2 linked regions of the Natranaerobius thermophilus JW/NM-WN-LF genome follow. The protein of the gene in region 1 binds, or shares a complex with, the protein of each later gene. Links are inferred from orthologs where the notes say so. Each region holds a gene or a part of one and is shown on either strand. Other genes may lie near its edges.

Evidence for each region.
Region 2: the proteins of secY (region 1) and secG are in contact, whole or in part, in a crystal structure (PDB 5AWW), measured with the Thermus thermophilus proteins. The link is inferred for Natranaerobius thermophilus JW/NM-WN-LF from one-to-one orthologs. Residues at the interface, in WP_096411648.1 of Thermus thermophilus: Leu14, Gln16, Arg17, Phe20, Ile34, Pro35, Pro37, Ile72, Arg108, Arg109, Asn112, Gln113, Arg116, Ile117, Ile120, Pro145, Gly146, Trp147, Phe152, Phe155, Val156, Val159, Thr160, Val162, Ala163, Gly164, Ala166, Leu167, Trp170, Glu173; in WP_223903268.1 of Thermus thermophilus: Tyr5, Ile9, Tyr12, Leu13, Ala16, Leu19, Val20, Val23, Leu24, Gln26, Glu27, Pro28, Gln30, Gly31, Ala32, Asp34, Leu35, Met36, Gly37, Gly38, Ser39, Ala40, Asp41, Leu42, Phe43, Ala45, Arg46, Val48, Tyr53, Thr56.

Annotation. Positions count from the first base shown.
Region 1 is NC_010718.1:226,923-231,314, reverse strand. Bases 219-3,129 are described here. They hold secY (preprotein translocase subunit SecY), read right to left. Parts: upstream 2,349-3,129; coding sequence 1,089-2,348; downstream 219-1,088. Other genes in these bases: rpsE (30S ribosomal protein S5), read right to left, coding at 3,015-3,129; rpmD (50S ribosomal protein L30), read right to left, coding at 2,811-3,002; rplO (50S ribosomal protein L15), read right to left, coding at 2,350-2,790; NTHER_RS01200 (adenylate kinase), read right to left, coding at 425-1,069; map (type I methionyl aminopeptidase), read right to left, coding at 219-428. Outside these bases: more of map, read right to left, coding at 1-218; more of rpsE, read right to left, coding at 3,130-3,521; rplR (50S ribosomal protein L18), read right to left, coding at 3,551-3,916; rplF (50S ribosomal protein L6), read right to left, coding at 3,945-4,392. UniProt on the Bacillus subtilis protein: The central subunit of the protein translocation channel SecYEG. Consists of two halves formed by TMs 1-5 and 6-10.
Region 2 is NC_010718.1:2,122,329-2,126,563, forward strand. What follows is about bases 428-3,181. They hold secG (preprotein translocase subunit SecG), read right to left. Parts: upstream 2,045-3,181; coding sequence 1,811-2,044; downstream 428-1,810. Other genes in these bases: NTHER_RS10245 (sodium-translocating pyrophosphatase), read right to left, coding at 428-1,675; eno (phosphopyruvate hydratase), read right to left, coding at 2,115-3,181. Outside these bases: more of NTHER_RS10245, read right to left, coding at 1-427; more of eno, read right to left, coding at 3,182-3,398; gpmI (2,3-bisphosphoglycerate-independent phosphoglycerate mutase), read right to left, coding at 3,426-4,235. UniProt on the Bacillus subtilis protein: Involved in protein export. Participates in an early event of protein translocation.

The DNA of each region.
Region 1 (4,392 bases):
AATCTATTGCCAGGAACCGCCTGCTCAATACCCTTAAACAGTGATTGCTCTGTTACGTCTATGAGCTCTTCTAGTTGACCATCGACGGCTCCCACTTTGTAAGTTTTTGCTGCATCACCATGATAACCTTTATAATTAGCACCAATATCTATACTGATGATATCTCCTTCCTGCAATTTTTTAATGGCAGGAATTCCGTGCACAACTTCATGATTTATTGAAGCACATATGCTCGCCGGAAACCCGTGGTAGCCTTTAAAAGAGGGATGAGCATTTTGCCTTTTTATATAGTCTTCCGCTATTTTATCCAATTCTACAGTGGTTATGCCTGGAGTAATTGCTTCAGCAACTTTTTGATGGGTTTCTGCTACGATTCTTCCTGCTACTCTCATCAATTCTAGCTCTTGGTTACTTTTTTTAATAATCATTGTTTTGCTTGCACTGCCTTTAGTATATCGCGGAAGACCTCTTCAGGCGACTTAGTACCGTCAATTTTCTTTAAAATCCCTCGATCCTGGTAATACTCCACCAGGGGTTGGGTATTTTCTAAATAAACTTCCAGTCGCTCTTTTGCCGTTTCCTCATTATCGTCGTCTCTCTGATATAGTTCGCCTTCGTCCTCATCACAGACTCCCCGAACTTGAGGAGGATTAAACTTAATATGATAACTTTTACCGCATTTTCTACAAATCCTACGACCTGAAAGTCTATCTATCAATTCATCCTTTGATACATCGATATATACTGCCGCTGTCAAGGGGTTGTCACTCAACACTTTATCAAGGGCTTCAGCCTGAGTCACTGTACGAGGGAAACCATCTAATATAAAACCTTCATGACAATCCGGCTTTTTTAATCTTTCTTCAACAATTCCTATTACAACATCGTCAGGAACCAACTGTCCAGCATCCATGTAAGATTTAGCTTCTTTGCCAAGTTCAGTTCCTTCGGATACAGCTTTTCGAAAAATGTCACCTGTTGCAATGTGTGGTACATCCAATTCTTTTGATAGTTTTTCAGCTTGTGTTCCTTTTCCTGCTCCTGGAGGTCCCATTAAAATTATGCGCATTTCTTACCCCCCTAAAATATCACTTCTTCATAAAGCCTTGATAGTGTCTCATCAACATCTGGCTCTCGATTTGCTTCATTGTCTCCAAAGCCACACCTACCATAATGATCAATGCCGTTCCACCAAACATAATGTTCATCTCTACTACACCATCGAGTAATATTGGTAAGATAACAATACCCGCCAGGGCAAAAGCTCCGGCAAGAGTAATTCTATCCATGATTTTACTTAAATATTTGGCTGTGGGTTTACCAGGTCTGATACCGGGTATAAAACCACCGTATTTTTTCATATTGTCTGCCATATCTTGAGGGTTAAACTGGATTGCTGTATAGAAGTAGGTGAAGAAAACTATTAAAACAACATACAGAACTGTATTCAGTGGTGTTCCAAATCCTATCGCATTTGCTATACTAACAGCAATGGGGTGTTGTATGAATTGCGCTATAGTTTCCGGAAACATCAGAATTGATGATGCAAAGATTACCGGGATTACCCCTGCTTGATTTACTTTTAATGGAATGTGAGTTGACTGACCACCGTACATCTTTCGACCTACAACTCTTTTAGCATATTGTACTGGAATCTGTCTACGACCTTCCTGTAAGGCTACAACTCCTACAATTACACTCAAGAGTATAGCTAGTAATACTAGCACCAGTAAAATATTAATTTCTCCCACTCTTACCATTTCGTACATTGTAGTAATAACCTGAGGTATCCGGGATACTATTCCAGCAAATATAATGATGGAAATTCCATTTCCAATACCTCTATCATTAATCTGTTCACCAAGCCACATAAGAAAAGCAGTTCCTGCCGTAAGAGACAGAATTATTACCATATAAGATGTAAAGCTCGGGTCTACTACTGCAGGCCTTAATAGACCTAAAGTCATACCTATGGCCTGCAGAAAAGCAATTATTACTGTCCCGTAACGAGTATACTGGGCTAACTTTTTCTTTCCTTCTTGACCTTCTTTGGACCATTGCTCAAATTTTGGAACAACTACAGTTAACAGTTGCATGATAATTGAAGCATTGATGTATGGGGTAATACTCATGGCAAATATTGACAACTGGCTCAAGGCTCCACCAGCTATTACATTTAAAAACCCGAATAAATCTTGCCCTTCAAACAGCTGTTGAATTTGTGTAGCATCTATTCCAGGAACCGGTACGTGAGCACCTAATCTAAAAACAAACAACATAGCCAAGGTGAAAATCAACTTTTGTCTCAGGTCCTTAATGCGCCATGCATTAACGAGAGTACCAAGCACCCTAAATCACCTCTACCTTTCCACCGGCTTCCTCAATTTTTTCTTTTGCTTGTTTAGAAAATTTATGGGCCTTTACTGTTATTTTTTTGTCAATCTCACCTTTGCCTAGAACTTTTATTCCGTCTTTAACACCTTTAATTACTTTACTTTCTAGTAAAACTTCAGGAGTTATTTCGGTTCCTTCTTCAAAATCATTAAGAGTTTCTACATTAACGATGGCATATTCTTTTTTGAAGGCATTAGTAAAACCTCTTTTAGGCAGTCGCTCTTGTAAAGGCATTTGACCACCTTCAAAACCTGGACGAACTCCACCACCGGTTCTTGCATTTTGACCTTTATGGCCCCGGCCTGCCGTTTTTCCCAGACCGGAACTCATCCCACGTCCTTTTCTCTTTCGTGACTTTTTATAGTTAGTTTTAGGTCTTAATTCATGCAATCTCAACTGTTCCCACCTCCTTAAAACTAAGCTTCCAATTCCTCGACTTCAACAAGGTTGCTAACTTTATCAATCATACCTCGAATTTCTGGAGTATCATTTTTTATAACGGAGTGACTCCGTTTTTTAAGTCCTAGTGCTTTAATAGTCCTTATCTTTCCATCTGAAACTCCGATTAAACCGCGTTTCAGAGTTACTTTTAATTTTTTATCAGCCATTCCAAATCCCTCCTAACCCTGTAGGTCTTTAACAGATATACCGCGTAGTCTGGCCACTTGTTCTGCAGTTTTTAATTGGTTTAAACCTGCAATAGTTGCATTTACCATACTTTTGGCATTATTGGAGCCTAAGGACTTGGTTAAAATGTCTCTGATTCCAGCCTGTTCTAAGACGGCACGAACGGGTCCACCTGCAATAACTCCTGTACCTTCATAAGCAGGCTTTAATAGGACCTGGCCACCTCCATCTCGACCAACAATTTCGTGTGGTATAGTAGTTCCTACCATTGGCACTTTGATGAGGTTTTTCTTAGCATCTTCAATACCTTTTCTAATAGCTTCAGGTACTTCGACGGCCTTACCGTTTCCGGCTCCAACATAGCCATTTTCATCCCCAACGACTACTAGGGCACTGAAACTAAAACGGCGACCACCTTTAACAACTTTAGTAACACGATTTATTTCTACTACTTTTTCACTTAAATCAAGTTTGTTTGGGTCAAAGTCTTTTCTGCGCAAAACCTTTTCCCTCCTTCTCGTCGATTATCTTAAAAGTTCAGTCCTTCTTCACGTGCTGCTTCCGCCAAGGCTTTCACCCTGCCGTGATATAAATATCCACCTCTGTCAAATATCACATCTTCTATTCCTTTATCTTTAGATCTCTTTGCAATCAACCTGCCTACAGCAGCGCTAGCTTCTTGGTTGTTCTTGCCCTGATAGTCATCTTTAATTTCTGGATCCAGGGTAGAAGCATGCACTAAAGTATGCCCTCTATTATCATCTATCACTTGAGCGTGAATGTTTTTGGCACTTCGATAAACATTTAGTCTAGGCCTTTCAGAAGTGCCATATATTTTTTTTCTTACCCGTCGATGACGTTTTTTACGTGCTTGTTTTCTATCAAAACGCGGCATACAACTTCACTCCTTTCTCACTTAAGACCTATTTGCCAGTTTTACCGACCTTACGAATAATTTGTTCCTCTGCGTATTTAATACCTTTACCTTTATAAGGTTCAGGTTTGCGTACAGCTCTAATTCTTGCAGCCACCTGTCCAACAACTTCTTTATCAGTACCTTTTACAATAATTTGGTTGTTTTTGGGTACTTCAATCTCCACACCTTCAGGTGGTTCTATTGTAACAGGGTGTGAGTAACCTACATTTAATACAAGGTTTTTCCCTTGCATCTGCGCTCGATAACCAACCCCGACTATTTCCAAATGTCTTTCAAAGCCATTGGTTACACCTTCAACCATATTGGCAATTAAACTTCTGGATAGACCATGAAGGGATTTATGATGGTTACTGTCCGTTGGCCTTTTGACTAACAATTGTCCTTCCTCTTCTTCTAGGATAATTGACTGGTCAACAACTTGGCTCAACTCACCC
Region 2 (4,235 bases), 1.9 Mb from region 1 along the record:
ATCCAACCAATAATGGTACTACAACTGCAAGTAAGCCTGGTAATACCATTTGCTTAAGAGCTGCTGCAGTACTAATATCAACACAAGTTGCATAGTCTGGTTTTTCTTTTTCATCCATTATGCCCGGCTTTTCTTTAATTTGTCTTCTAACCTCGTCTATCATCTGGTTAGCAGCTTGGCCAACGGCATTCATAGTTAGAGCAGAGAAAAGGAATGGTAACATTCCGCCTAGCAATAGACCAATAATTACTGGTGCACTTGTCAAGTCAATATTATCAATATCTGCTGCTTGAGTATATGCACTAAATAATGCTAGAGCTGTTAGGGCTGCTGATCCGATGGCAAATCCTTTTCCAATTGCTGCAGTAGTGTTCCCTACTGCATCCAGCTCGTCAGTGATTTCTCGTACTTCAGGATCTAAATCAGCCATTTCTGCAATACCACCTGCGTTATCAGCTACAGGACCGTAAGCATCAACAGCAATTGTCATACCAACTGTTGCTAGCATTCCAACAGCAGCTATAGCAATTCCGTATAAGCCCGCAACTTGATGTGCTATAAATATAGCTACTGTTATAACGATAATGGGTAAGAAAGTACTTTTCATTCCAACAGCTATACCACTGATAATGTTAGTAGCTGCTCCTGTTCTTGAAGAATCTGCAATTCCCTTTACTGGTGCATAATGTTCTGAGGTGTAATATTCAGTAATTCTACCAATTAAAATTCCAGCAAGTAAGCCAGCTAAAATGGCGTAAAAAGGTCCTAACTCTCCCAATAGATTGTTAGTTAAAATAAAGGCAGCAATCACTACTATAATAGCACTAACTATGGTCCCTCTTTCTAAGGCAGAGGCTAGTTTCTGTCCTTCTCGGACTCTAACAAAGAAATAGCCGATAATTGAAGCAATTACTCCAACTGATCCTAGTAGTATGGGTAATAGAACCCCTTCAACACCATATTGGACAAGGCCAATGGTCATAGCTGCTATAATAGATCCTACAAAGGATTCAAATAGATCTGCACCCATTCCTGCAACGTCCCCTACATTATCACCAACATTGTCGGCAATTGCCGCAGGGTTCCTGGGATCATCTTCGGGAATGCCAGCTTCTACCTTACCAACAAGGTCAGCTCCAACATCGGCGGCTTTAGTATATATACCTCCGCCCACACGCGCGAATAATGCAATGGAACTAGCACCTAAGGCAAAACCATTAACAATTTCAGGATCTTCAAAAACCAAATACAAGATTCCTACACCCAAAATACCTAAGCCTACAACAGACATACCCATGACAGACCCGCCTGAAAAGGCTGTCCTTAGGGCTTGGGCAATCCCTTCATTCTGTGCGTCATTTGCTGTTCTCACATTAGCTCGAGTAGCCACAGTCATACCGATAAAACCAGCTGTACCTGAAAACAGGGCACCTACTAAGAAGGAAATGGCAGTTTGTATATCAATAGCAATTGTTATCACAACAAACAATACTATCACAAAAACTGCCAAACTCCGGTATTCCCTACGCAGGAATGCACTGGCACCCTCTTGAATGGCTGCAGCTAGTTCCTGCATCCTTTCAGAGCCTTCTTCACGCTTGTTCACTTGATTGATCAAATAAAAAGCAAATACTAACCCTATAATTCCTGCAATTGGTGCTGCTACTGCGCTCATGGCTTATCCCCCTTCAAATATGTATTTTAGTAGTACTAAAAACTACCTCAACCTATTGGTTGAGGTATTCAAGCGACAATACCGCTTATTTCGTAGAAGTTAGGTAATATCAGACCTGCATTATTATCCATAATCCTACAGACCTGATAGAGCTGCCAATAAAATTGAGTTTACAATAAACAAAATGGCAGTCACTGTGGTAACTTTACTTAGCAAGGCGTCAATACCCTTTTTCTTTCCAAAAACCGTTTCTGCACCCCCGGAAATTGCTCCTGACAGACCGGCGCTTTTCCCGGATTGTAGAAGAACTGTAGCAATCAAAACTAATGTTATGATAACGTGTAAACCTACTAAAACTGAATACAACATGATTTTAATTACACCCCCTTATCCCGTGTTATTTTATCATAGGGGGAATAAAAAAAGCAACAGTGAAAGACTAAACTTCTAGATTATAAAAACTTCCCATTCCTGGATATCTTGAAACTCCATAAAGCTCTTCTGAAATTCTGATTAATTGATTGTACTTGGCTACCCGGTCCATTCTAGATGGAGCTCCGGTTTTAATCTGACCTGCATTGGTTGCCACAGCTAGATCCGCAATAAAGGGATCATCTGTTTCTCCGGAGCGATGAGAAATCACAGATGTATATCCATTCTTTTTAGCCAGTTCAATTGCCTCTAAGGTTTCTGTAACTGTTCCAATCTGATTTAGCTTAATCAAAATACTATTAGCTATATCTTCTTTGATTCCTCGAGTCAATCTGTCAGTGTTTGTAACAAACAAATCGTCCCCTACTAGCTGTATTTTTCCCTGGAACTTTTCAGTCATTTTTTTCCAACCTTCCCAATCATCTTCTGACAACCCGTCTTCGATGGAAATAATTGGATAGTTTTCTACTAGGTCCTGATACAAATCAATCATTTCATCTGCGGTTAAGCTTTTACCTTCTCCCTCAAGATGATATTTATCACCTTGGTACAGCTCTGAAGCTGCAGCATCTATAGCTAACATAACTTGTTCACCAGGCTTGTAACCTACTTTTTCAATAGCAGTAATAATATATTCTAATGCTTCTTTATTGGATTTGAGATCAGGAGCAAAACCACCTTCATCTCCCACTGAAGTTGATAATCCTTCATCTTTTAAAACATTTTTCAAGGCATGGAAAATTTCAACTCCCATTCTCATAGCGTGTTGGAAGTTATTGGCCCTAATAGGCATAATCATAAACTCTTGGATATCTACATTATTATCTGCGTGTTCCCCGCCATTAAGAATATTCATCTGGGGTATTGGTAAGGTACTACTACTTACTCCTCCCAACACTTGATATAAAGGAAGCCCTAAAAATTCAGCCGAAGCTCTAGCAGCTGCTAGAGAAACTCCCAACATGGCATTAGCTCCTAGATTTTCCTTATTATCTGTTCCGTCTAGTTCTAGTAGCGCTCTATCGATGGCAGATTGAAAAGTAACATCCATCCCAACCAAATTGGGACCAATTTCCTCATTAACTTTGCTACACGCCTTTCTAACACCTTTACCCCCAAATCTATCTTCACCGTCTCTTAATTCTAATGCTTCATGTACACCTGTGGAAGCGCCAGAAGGTACCCTGGCGAAACCATAAGCACCTGATTCAGTATAAAGTTCAACTTCTACAGTTGGATTACCACGTGAATCAAATATTTCCCTAGCGTAAATTTCTTCTATCATGCTCATTATATATCCCTCCAGTTTGAATTTATTTTAATGATCTATTAATGATTTACCCGACATTTCTTGGGGCAATGGTAGTCCCATTAACTCTAATACTGTTGGTGCCACATCGGCTAGCTTTCCTCCCGATCTCAGAGGATACCTATTATCGTTATCTACTATGACAAAGGGGATTACATGACTAGTATGTGCAGTATGGGGAGAATTTTCCTCTGTATCAACCATTTTTTCAGCATTACCGTGGTCGGAAGTGATTACAGCAATTCCGCCCTGTTCAAGTATTTTAGGCACTAGTTCTCCTAAACAACGGTCCAGTGTAGCTACTGCTTTTACAGCGGCATCTAAATCCCCAGTATGACCAACCATATCAGGATTAGCGTAATTTAATAAAATAAAATCATAATCCTTTTTCTTCAATTCGGAATCCATGCGGTGAGTTACTTCAGCGGCACTCATTTCAGGCTGCTGATCATAAGTACTTACTTTCGGAGAAGGAATCAAAATGCGTTCTTCATTTTGATTGGCTTCTTCTATTCCTCCATTAAAGAAAAACGTGACATGAGCATACTTTTCCGTCTCAGCTATTCTCAACTGTTCTTTACCATGATTAGCCAGGTATTCACCCAGGGTATTCTTAGGGGCATGGGGTGGATATGCAATAGGTAGTGATAATTCAGCGTCATACTGAGTCATACAAACATAACTCACGTCAACAGGAGTACGATCAAATTCCTCAAACTCTGGTAAAATAAAAGCCCATGTCAGTTGGCGTGCTCTATCCGGTCTGAAATTAAAACATAGTACCCCATCACCATCTTTAACCAAGGAATCAGGGTCTTG